3 regions of the Halobacillus sp. H74 genome follow, and region 1 is predicted to be linked to each of the others. Evidence: riboswitches for the same ligand, from Rfam matches in the RefSeq annotation. Region 1 holds a riboswitch; each other region holds the start of a gene.
The links. A riboswitch is a leader RNA that binds a small molecule or an ion and turns the genes downstream of it on or off. The one in region 1 is predicted to bind S-adenosylmethionine.

Region 1 (3,281 bases):
TCATCGAGACGGTCCACGTACACAATATCCACTGGTGAAGTTAAATCAACTACATCTTCTACTTGTTGTAATGGAATAACTTTGAAGCCTAACCTTTCTAATTTCTTTTCTTCGTTTCCATGACTTTTGTCAGAAGATTGGATGATAGCAATCACCTTTTGACGTATTTCTCCATTCGATCTAGACAGAGAAGAGACAAGAATTTTTTCTGCGAGATTTTTTGCAGTACCATAAGGCTGGCTATATCCTGTCGCGTGCTCTATTGCACAATCGAGGTCGTGTATCAAATCTTCCACAGACTCTAGTCCTACAGACAAACGTACAAGTTCCTCTTTTACACCTGATTTTTGTAAGTTTTCTTCACTCAACTGCTGGTGAGTGGTTGATGCTGGATGGATAATCAATGATTTGGCATCGCCGACATTTGCGACATGGGACCAAATGGTAGTATGATCAATTAATTTACGTCCTGCTTCGCGGTCCCCTTTAATACCGAAAACAACAATCGAACCATATCCATAGTTGAAATATTTCTCAGCTAGCTGATGGGTCGGGTGATCGGTTAGGCCAGGATAGTTGACCCATTCAACCCCCTTGTGATTCTTCAAGTACTCTGCGACTTCAAGTGCCTGATCAGCGTGTTTTTTAATACGTAAATGAAGGGTTTCTAATCCTTGTAGCAATAAAAAGGCATTCTGAGGGCTGAGGCATGCACCGAGGTCACGTAACAGCTGAACACGAAGCTTGATTGCAAAACCAGCAGGCCCGACATCTATACCGAAACGAATGCCGTTATAACTTTCATCAGGTTCTGTAAAACCAGGGAATTTATCATGGTTCCAATCAAAGCGGCCGCTATCGACAATTACTCCGCCTATTGTAGTACCATGACCCCCGATCCATTTTGTAGCTGAATGAATAACAATATCCGCGCCCCAGGCGATTGGTTTACATACATAAGGAGTTGCAAATGTATTATCGATAATTAATGGGATATGGTGGGCGTTAGCTACATCTGCAACACCTTCGATATCCAACACATCGAGGCTAGGGTTTCCGATCGTTTCAGCAAAAATTGCCTTTGTATTCGGGGTGATTGCTTTATTGAATGCTTCGGAATCGTTCCCATCAACAAAATGGACATTTATACCATAACGAGGGAGTGTATGGACGAATAAGTTGTAGGTCCCGCCGTAAAGGTTGGTTGAGGTAACGATATCGTCACCGGCATGAGCCACATTCAAGATGGCCATGGTGATGGCAGACATCCCGGATGCCGTGGCTACTGCTGCTGCTCCATCTTCCAATAGGGCGATGCGTTGTTCAAATACATCCACTGTAGGATTTCCGATCCTTGTATAGATATTACCTGGTTCCGCTAAAGAGAAAAGGTTCTGGGCATGTGTTGTGTCGTTAAACACGTAAGAGGTGGTCTGATAAATCGGCACTGCCCTTGAACCTGTAGTGGGGTCGGGCTCTTGGCCACCATGAAGCAATTGGGTTTCAGCACCGTACGTATGGAAAGGTCGTGTCATCGAAAATTCCTCCTTGATTGAAAGTAGTTCTAGGAATCCTCAGGGGTGATGGAAGGAAATAAGAAAAGCCCTCTTCTGTTTAATAAGAAGAGGGCTTTATTTATAATATACCTCCCCTTATCTTTCAGATCATCTGACCTGTAGGATGTAGCACCTTTTCAAGGATTGCCTTGAAGGTTGCCGGGCGTCGTAGGGCCTAGTCCCTCTGCCGCTCTAGATAAGAGTTGTTTCTATTCGATTAGTCTGACTTGTTTGAAATTATAAATGGACGCTGTAATATTGTCAAACTATTTTTGCAATTACCTTCACGTTTGAATTTCTTCAACAATGGGAAATGTCTATTAAGTCAATAATGAAGGAGTGAAGATTTATGAAACAATATAGTGTTGTACCTAATAAAGATGTAACTGGATGGTTTGTGAAAATTGAGGATGTCGCTCCGACAGATGAATATGATGAGCGCGATACAGCTGTGGAGAAGGCTGAAGCGATCGCTAAGGAGAACAAGCCGAGTAAGCTTTCTATCTTAGATCAAAACCATGAGGTAGAAGAGGAACGAACTTATTAAGTTGAAAACTCCCCGTTGTGGGAGTTTTTTTATTTGGGAAAAAACAGTAAGCTTATCTTATCATTGTGAACGAAGACCGCTTCACTATTCAGGTATCCTTCGTTAAGATGGTAATAATAGAAAAAGAATGATTAAGGGTGAGTGCACGGATGGATGATCGTTTTGATGTAATTATAGTCGGAGCTCGAGTGGCGGGTTCTAGTTTAGCGATATTATTAGGACAAATAGGAAAGAAAGTATTGCTCATAGATAAAGCTGATTTTCCAAGTGATACATTATCAACACACTATATGTCGCATACAGAGTTTTTGAATGAGCTGGGTGTGCTGGATCGTTTAGAGCAATCAGGCTTACGCAAAGTCCGTCGTATGCGTACATATATCGGGGCGAGCTTTGTAGAAGGGCCTCGCTTTTCCTATACAATTATTCCAAAACGCGACCAGCTGGATTATGTTTTGATAGAAAAAGCAAAAGAATATCCGAATATCACTGTCATGCCCAAAAGTCCTGCTCGAGGATTATTGTGGGAAGGGAACAAAGTGGGTGGATTGCAAATCGGTAAGGGAAGTAACACTTTCCATGTACATAGTGATTTAGTCGTGGGGGCAGATGGAAAGAATTCAAATATTGCCCATTGGGTCAATGCAGAAAAGTACAAGCAAACAGACCCCATTCGCCCTGTTCTTTACGGTTATTATGAAGGAATACAGCCTTTGAGTGAACCTACGACCGAAATTTTCTTGCATGAAGGGAGAATCGGCTTCCTTTTTCCCATGGAGGAAGGGCGGGATTGTCTAGGATTGGAAATTCACCCGGAAGAATTCAAAACAATGATGAAAGATCCTGAAAAGAAATTTGAAGAAATTTATCAACAGCATTATGGAATGGAGAAGCGTATGGAGTCAGCCCGTTTGCAAGGGAAAATCATCGGGACACCCGGTATGCCAAACTTTTTCAGGGAAGCTTATGGAAAGGGATGGGCTCTGATTGGCGATGCCGGTCATAGTAAAGACCCCAGCACGGGTCTCGGTATCAATGATGCCTTCATGCAATCCTTTTACTTAGTTGAAGCTGTCAGACAGGTGGATCACGGACAAGATTGGGCTGAAGCAATGGCATCTTTTGTGAAAAAAAGAGATGAGCAGCTCCTCCCTGGATTTCAATTGACACTTGAATAC
Region 2 (3,281 bases), on a different contig from region 1:
CTGACGTAAACGTTCCACTAATTCCTTGTACCTGCCACCATGTTCAAAGGCCCCGTGTACGAGAACGATGGTAGCGATATCGTCAACAGACTCCAATTTCTTCACAGCGTTCCCCCCTTTTCTTCTGATATACTATTATCAACTATATTATAAGGGGGTTCAGTATGTATTGCGAATATAAAGGAAAGCATCCGGACATCCACCCGAGCGCTTTCGTAGCGGATGATGCGGTTATTACAGGTGACGTCACCATAGGTGAAATGGCAAGCATATGGTTTAAAACAGTAATACGAGGAGATGTGGCACCAGTACATATCGGTAAAAACACAAACATCCAGGATCTCAGCCTTCTGCATCAAAGCCCTGATCAACCCTTGATCATTGAGGATGGCGTGACGGTCGGCCATCAAGTTACACTCCACTCTGCTCATATAAGGGAAAATGCTTTAATCGGGATGGGTTCGCTTATTCTGGATGGTGCGGAAATCGGGGAACAGGCATTCATCGGTGCAGGGAGTCTAGTACCGCCCGGTAAAGTGATCCCTCCAAATACACTAGCTTTCGGTCGGCCGGCTAAAGTGATCAGAGAATTGAATAATGATGACATTAAAGAGTTGAATCGCATTCGCGCAAGCTATGTTGAAAAAGGACAATATTATAAAAAACAGCAGAAATAAATAACTGCCTCCACGGTAAAGTGGAGGCAGTTTTTTATTATTTAAACCGATCTTTCAATTGAGCTGCTTTATCTGTTTTTTCCCAAGGAAATTCTACATCTGTCCGGCCAAAGTGACCATATGCAGCTGTTTGGCGGTAAATCGGCCGACGAAGGTCGAGCATTTTAATGATCCCGGCCGGACGAAGGTCGAACAATTCGCGAACAGCTTCGACAAGTTTCTCCTCCGATACTCTCCCTGAACCATTCGTATTGATGGAGATCGATACAGGTTGGGCCACTCCAATCGCATATGCTAATTGGACTTCTACAGAATCAGCAAGATCCGCAGCGACTATATTTTTTGCTACATAACGGGCAGCATACGCAGCAGAACGGTCAACTTTGGTAGCATCTTTACCACTGAAAGCACCGCCTCCATGACGAGCGTAACCTCCATAGGTGTCGACAATGATTTTTCTCCCCGTCAACCCTGCATCTCCTTGAGGTCCACCGATAACGAAGCGGCCAGTAGGATTAATGAAATACTTTGTCTCATCATCAATCAAACCATTAGGTACGACAGGGTCTATGACGTGGGTTTTTAAATCTTTCTTGATTTGCTCAAGTGTGATCTCCTCTGCGTGCTGAGTAGAAATGACAATTGTATCAACCCTGACCGGTTGATCCTTATCATCATATTCTATCGTCACCTGAGTCTTTCCATCTGGACGCAAATAATCCAAGGTACCATCATTGCGGACATCTGCCAGGCGTTTAGAAAGTTTATGAGCCAAAGCGATCGGAAGCGGCATAAGTTCGTCTGTTTCGTTGTTAGCGAATCCGAACATCAGACCTTGATCTCCAGCACCAATGGCTTCAATTTCATCATCACTCATCTTACCTTCTCGAGATTCTAAAGCAACATCAACGCCTCCAGCAATATCAGGAGATTGCTCATCGATGGCTGTCAATACAGCGCAAGTATCGGCATCAAATCCATACTTCGCTCGTGTATATCCTATTTCTTTGATTGTCTGACGGACAATCGAAGGTATATCTACATAAGTATTAGTACTGATCTCTCCGGAGACAAGCACCAGTCCCGTTGTAACTGTTGTCTCACATGCAACCCTCGCGTTCGGGTCATTTTTTAAAATTTCGTCTAAAATGGCATCAGAAATCTGATCGCAAATTTTGTCAGGGTGTCCTTCTGTAACAGATTCTGATGTGAATAACCGGCGGTTGGCAGGCATTCTGAAAAACTCCTCCTTCTGTAAGTACAAAGTATTAGACGGAACTCTTTACCAGTATGTGCAGAAACTAATAAGCTGTTTCATATATTTTCTTGTTGAATCATTTCACAACCAATTGAGCTTTTACATAGGAATATCACCAGGTTTTCCACCTGCTACGGATATTTCTCATAAAAAAGAAAAAACCCTTCCTATATCGAGGAAAGGGGCTGCTTCCTTTCGCTCTTATCGTCCAAGGAGTGTTCTCATTCCTTGCTTCAGGTTAGCACCATGTCATTTGAAAAGACGGTTGCTGGGTTTCTAAGGGCCTGTCCCTCCACCAACTCTGGATAAGAGAGTTTCCGTTCTCAGTTATCGTATCGAAATCCATGTTTAATGTCAATTAGAATACTAAGCTTTTCTAAGGGAAAAGGACCATGTGGAAGTGGTCGATCCTTTCTTCAATCGTAAACGTTCATTAGTATATTACATAAGATGATAACAAGGTATTTCCCACATATATATAGAAATTAATATCATGAAAGCATTTTCAATAATAGTATGGACTATTGTGATTAATGTGTTATACTAATTCCAGATTAGCTTACATTTAAATTTTAATATAAAGGCGGGTCGACGCATATGAGTACCATCAATCAAATGTCAGAATTAAACCTCTTATTAGCGCAAGAGCATGTCCAACACCAATCATCTGTTCCACATTTAGTGGAAAGGATCTTATATCGTAATGAAGGAACTTTAACGGAAAAAGGGGCCGTTCAAGCAACGACAGGTACTTACACTGGTAGATCACCAAAAGATAAATTCATCGTAAAAGATGAGACGACTGCAAATAAAGTCGACTGGGGAACTGTCAATAAACCTATCGATGACTCCACGTTCGTAAATCTGTACCATAAAGTTCTGGATTATTTGAAGGGAAGAAATGAATTATTCGTTTTCAAAGGTTATGCAGGAGCTGATGAGAAACACCGCCTCCCCCTTCAAGTACTTACCGAATTCGCTTGGCACAATTTGTTCGCCCGACAAATGTTCATACGTCCTGAGACTTCAGAAGTTGAAGATCACGAAGCTGAATTCACAGTCATTTCAGCACCAACCTTCAAAGCGGACCCCAGTGTAGATGGTACGAACTCTGAAGCATTCATCATGATTTCCTTCAAACACCGTGTTGTACTTATAGGCGGCACAGAATATGCAGGAGAAATAAAAAAATCCATCTTTTCTGTGATGAATTACGTTCTTCCTGAAAAGAACGTCCTGCCTATGCACTGTTCGGCAAATGTCGGAAAAGAAGGAGATGTCGCTTTATTTTTCGGACTCTCCGGGACAGGGAAAACCACTTTGTCTGCTGATCCACAGCGCCGATT
Region 3 (3,281 bases), on a different contig from region 1:
ATCGATTTTGAAAATACCGACTTTCGGATAAATCCGGAAAAATACCGAGTCGGCAGAGGAGAACAAGGTGTTTTACTTGTGGAACCCTATAAAAGTGAGATCCTCCCCCATTGGAGATTCAAAACACCTGAAATCGCAAAGGAGTCCTCTGAGAAAATTCATCAAATGTTTCTAGGGTATAAAGAAGAAAATGATTTCGTCGGCATGGACATGGCGCGGAAATTTTTGCAAATGGGGTACACACGTGCGCGCAGGTATGCCAACTATAAAGGCGGAAAAAAATACGATGATCACGGTGAAATCAGGAAGCGGGACATCAATGAAGAAAAAGCTGAATCCGCGTGCATTTTTGAAGAGAAATGGATAAAAGCCCGTGAAGATGACGTGTATTTGAAAAAGAAAAAAGCACACCTAAAACAGTACGGATAAGATTGACATTTTCGGTTTTCAAACGTAGGATAACATTAACCCGAGTGAACTTATCGGAATAATGTTAAACGAGGAGAACATCTTATGAAATCCTTCCCCCTATTCCTAAGTCTTATTTTTATGATCGTCTCCTGGGCAATGGGCTCCTACTTCCTTTCTGTCATCTATACTCCTACTATCATCGTTCCGCTCTTCAATGAATTTATTTGGATGAGAGATTACCAAGGAATGCTCGGTTTGACTACTTTCTTCTCTTTGCTTACAGTTCCTTTAATTACCTACATGTTCAAACAAAGGAACCGTATAACTAAAAGGAGAATGTGGTACAGTATCGCATTCACTACCCACATTTTCTGGCTTGGAACCATAGCTATCCAGTTGAAAACTGTCGCATTCAATTTAGGAATTTGTCATTGATTGGAAGGCATCCCCACTTCCTTATTGAATGTTAATTCAAATAAGGGGGATTCCACATATGACATTTGAAGAGTTCTTTAAAAAATTCAAAGAAAAAGCACGTCGGCAGGATTTGGACTTCTTAAAGGAGACAATCTCTAAAGAATTGAAAGCAAGGGAAATCCGTAGTGGTGAAATTGTTGATTACCATTATAATGATTCCATTGAGGGGTGGCGCCAGGCTTTTGATTATTTTGCCGACAAGGACATGGATTGGATCTATACCGATAACACGATCATTCCATTGAATCAAAATGAATGGCTTGCCTCATTCTGGGTATCGATAAGACTCGATGGTGAACTTTTGGAAACGTCCAACCTGTTCTTCAATACCTTTCAAAATCAAGATGGGAAATGGCAGCTCGTACGCACTTATATTGAAGCTGGTGTCAAAAACCCTGATTCAGCAAAAGTCTGCTCATAACGAGGAGGCTTTTTTACCATTTTCAAAATTATACAAAAAAATTCTTCTGACATATTGTCAAAACATTCTGAGTAGTGTAGAGTAGTCAGCAACATTAAATAAAAACACAATTGAATTTCTTATCAAGAGAGGCAGAGGGACTGGCCCTGTGAAGCCTCAGCAACCACTGGTATACCCAGAAAGGTGCTAACTCCAGCAAGTTGTCGATCAACTTGAAAGATAAGAAGAAGGACCGAAACCACAAAGTCTTCTTCTTAAAGAAGGCTTTTTTTATTTTATTTTTTGAATAATTCAATTTAACAGCCTTAGCTGGAACCACCTTCCTTATTCAACAATCGGGAATTGGTAGAAGCTCAACACTCTGACTCAACTATAAACATGAAGCGAAAAGGAGCATCCATATGTGTCCACATACTGATACGAAATTCGTCCAAACTGGCAATCAACGAGAGGAACCGACGGGGGCGATCAACCCGCCCGTCTATTTTTCCACCCCTTACCGTCACCCAGGGCTTGGTGAATCCACAGGGTTTGACTACACCAGAACAGGTAACCCGACAAGGAAAATACTCGAATCATCTATCGCCGATATTGAAAACGGAGAAGCGGGGTTCGCTTTCAGCTCTGGAATGGCCGCGATACAGACAGCTCTCTCCCTTTTCAAACAAGGCGATGAAATCCTTGTTTCTGAAGATTTATATGGAGGTACCTTCCGTCTTTTTGAACACGTACATGAACGTTATGGGATTGTCTTTCACTACTGTGACAGCAATCAATTACAAAATCTCAAAAACTATATAAATAGTAGAACCAAGGCTGTTTATATTGAAACACCTACAAATCCATTGATGCACACAGCTGATATCCAGGAAATCTCATCATTTGCAAAAGCGCATGACTTACTCCTTCTTGTAGACAACACCCTCTACACTCCAATGCTGCAAAAGCCTATTGAAGAAGGAGCGGATGTGGTGATCCATAGCGCTACAAAATATTTAGCCGGCCATAATGACGTACTGGCAGGATTACTGGTCAGTAAAGGTCAGGAAGTGAACGAAAAACTCGCCTTCCATCAAAATACGTCCGGGGCCGTCCTCTCCCCTTTCGATTCTTGGCTGGTAATGAGGGGAATGAAGACACTCCCGCTGAGGATGAGACAACATGAAAGCAATGCAAAAGCTGTCGTCCAGCACCTTGAAAAGCACCCTGCCATTACAGAAATCTTTTATCCAGGTAAAGGCGGAATGGTTTCTTTCAGGCTTAAGTCTGAAGCCTGGATCGACCCTTTTTTACGAAACTTAAACCTTATCAGCTTTGCAGAAAGTTTAGGAGGCGTGGAAAGTTTCATCACTTATCCGGCTTCTCAAACCCACGCGGATATTCCTGAAGAAATCCGGGTCAGTTACGGAGTATGCAACCGGCTGTTACGTTTTTCTGTAGGAATTGAGCATATCGATGACTTATTGCACGACCTCGATCAGACACTGAGTCAATTACCTAAGGAGGAGTTAGCCCAATGACCGATCATTCTTTGCAAACACGTTTGTTACACAGTGACTACAAGTTCGACCCCCACACAGGAGCCGTGAGTGTTCCGATTCAGCAAGCATCCACGTTCCACCAACAGGATTTTGATAATCCGGGGACTTATGATTACAGCCGGTCTGGCAATCCGACACGAAAAGCTTTGGAAGATACGATTGCCGGGCTTGAAAATGGCACCGACGGGTTCGCTTTCGCTTCAGGAATGGCTGCCATTTCAACTTCTTTCATGCTGCTATCTCAATGGGATCATGTGGTGATTTCAGAAGATGTGTATGGCGGGACATTCCGCATGATCAATGACGTTCTTCAAAGGTTTGGAATCGATCACACATTTGTAGATATGACCGACCTGCATGCTGTAGCGACGTCCATACGGCCGAATACAAAGCTTGTCTACATTGAGACCCCATCCAATCCGACATTAAAA

Region 2: another riboswitch for S-adenosylmethionine. It lies ahead of metK (methionine adenosyltransferase); the one in region 1 lies ahead of ACTWPX_RS01110 (aminotransferase class I/II-fold pyridoxal phosphate-dependent enzyme).
Region 3: another riboswitch for S-adenosylmethionine. It lies ahead of ACTWPX_RS19030 (methionine biosynthesis PLP-dependent protein); the one in region 1 lies ahead of ACTWPX_RS01110 (aminotransferase class I/II-fold pyridoxal phosphate-dependent enzyme).

Annotation. Positions count from the first base shown of each region.
Region 1 is NZ_JBQQCI010000001.1:222,550-225,830, reverse strand. Features, by position in the region: gene ACTWPX_RS01110 (aminotransferase class I/II-fold pyridoxal phosphate-dependent enzyme) at 1-1,535, opposite strand, end outside; SAM riboswitch class I at 1,650-1,759, opposite strand; gene ACTWPX_RS01105 (DUF2188 domain-containing protein) at 1,906-2,103, shown strand; gene ACTWPX_RS01100 (NAD(P)/FAD-dependent oxidoreductase) at 2,253-3,281, shown strand, end outside.
Region 2 is NZ_JBQQCI010000004.1:568,307-571,587, reverse strand. Features, by position in the region: gene ACTWPX_RS12130 (lysophospholipase) at 1-105, opposite strand, end outside; gene ACTWPX_RS12125 (gamma carbonic anhydrase) at 165-677, shown strand; gene metK (methionine adenosyltransferase) at 715-1,911, opposite strand; SAM riboswitch class I at 2,134-2,247, opposite strand; gene pckA (phosphoenolpyruvate carboxykinase (ATP)) at 2,533-3,281, shown strand, end outside.
Region 3 is NZ_JBQQCI010000011.1:19,239-22,519, forward strand. Features, by position in the region: gene ACTWPX_RS19015 (DUF4385 domain-containing protein) at 1-429, shown strand, start outside; gene ACTWPX_RS19020 (hypothetical protein) at 514-846, shown strand; gene ACTWPX_RS19025 (flavoprotein) at 905-1,309, shown strand; SAM riboswitch class I at 1,426-1,535, shown strand; gene ACTWPX_RS19030 (methionine biosynthesis PLP-dependent protein) at 1,711-2,829, shown strand; gene metC (cystathionine beta-lyase) at 2,826-3,281, shown strand, end outside.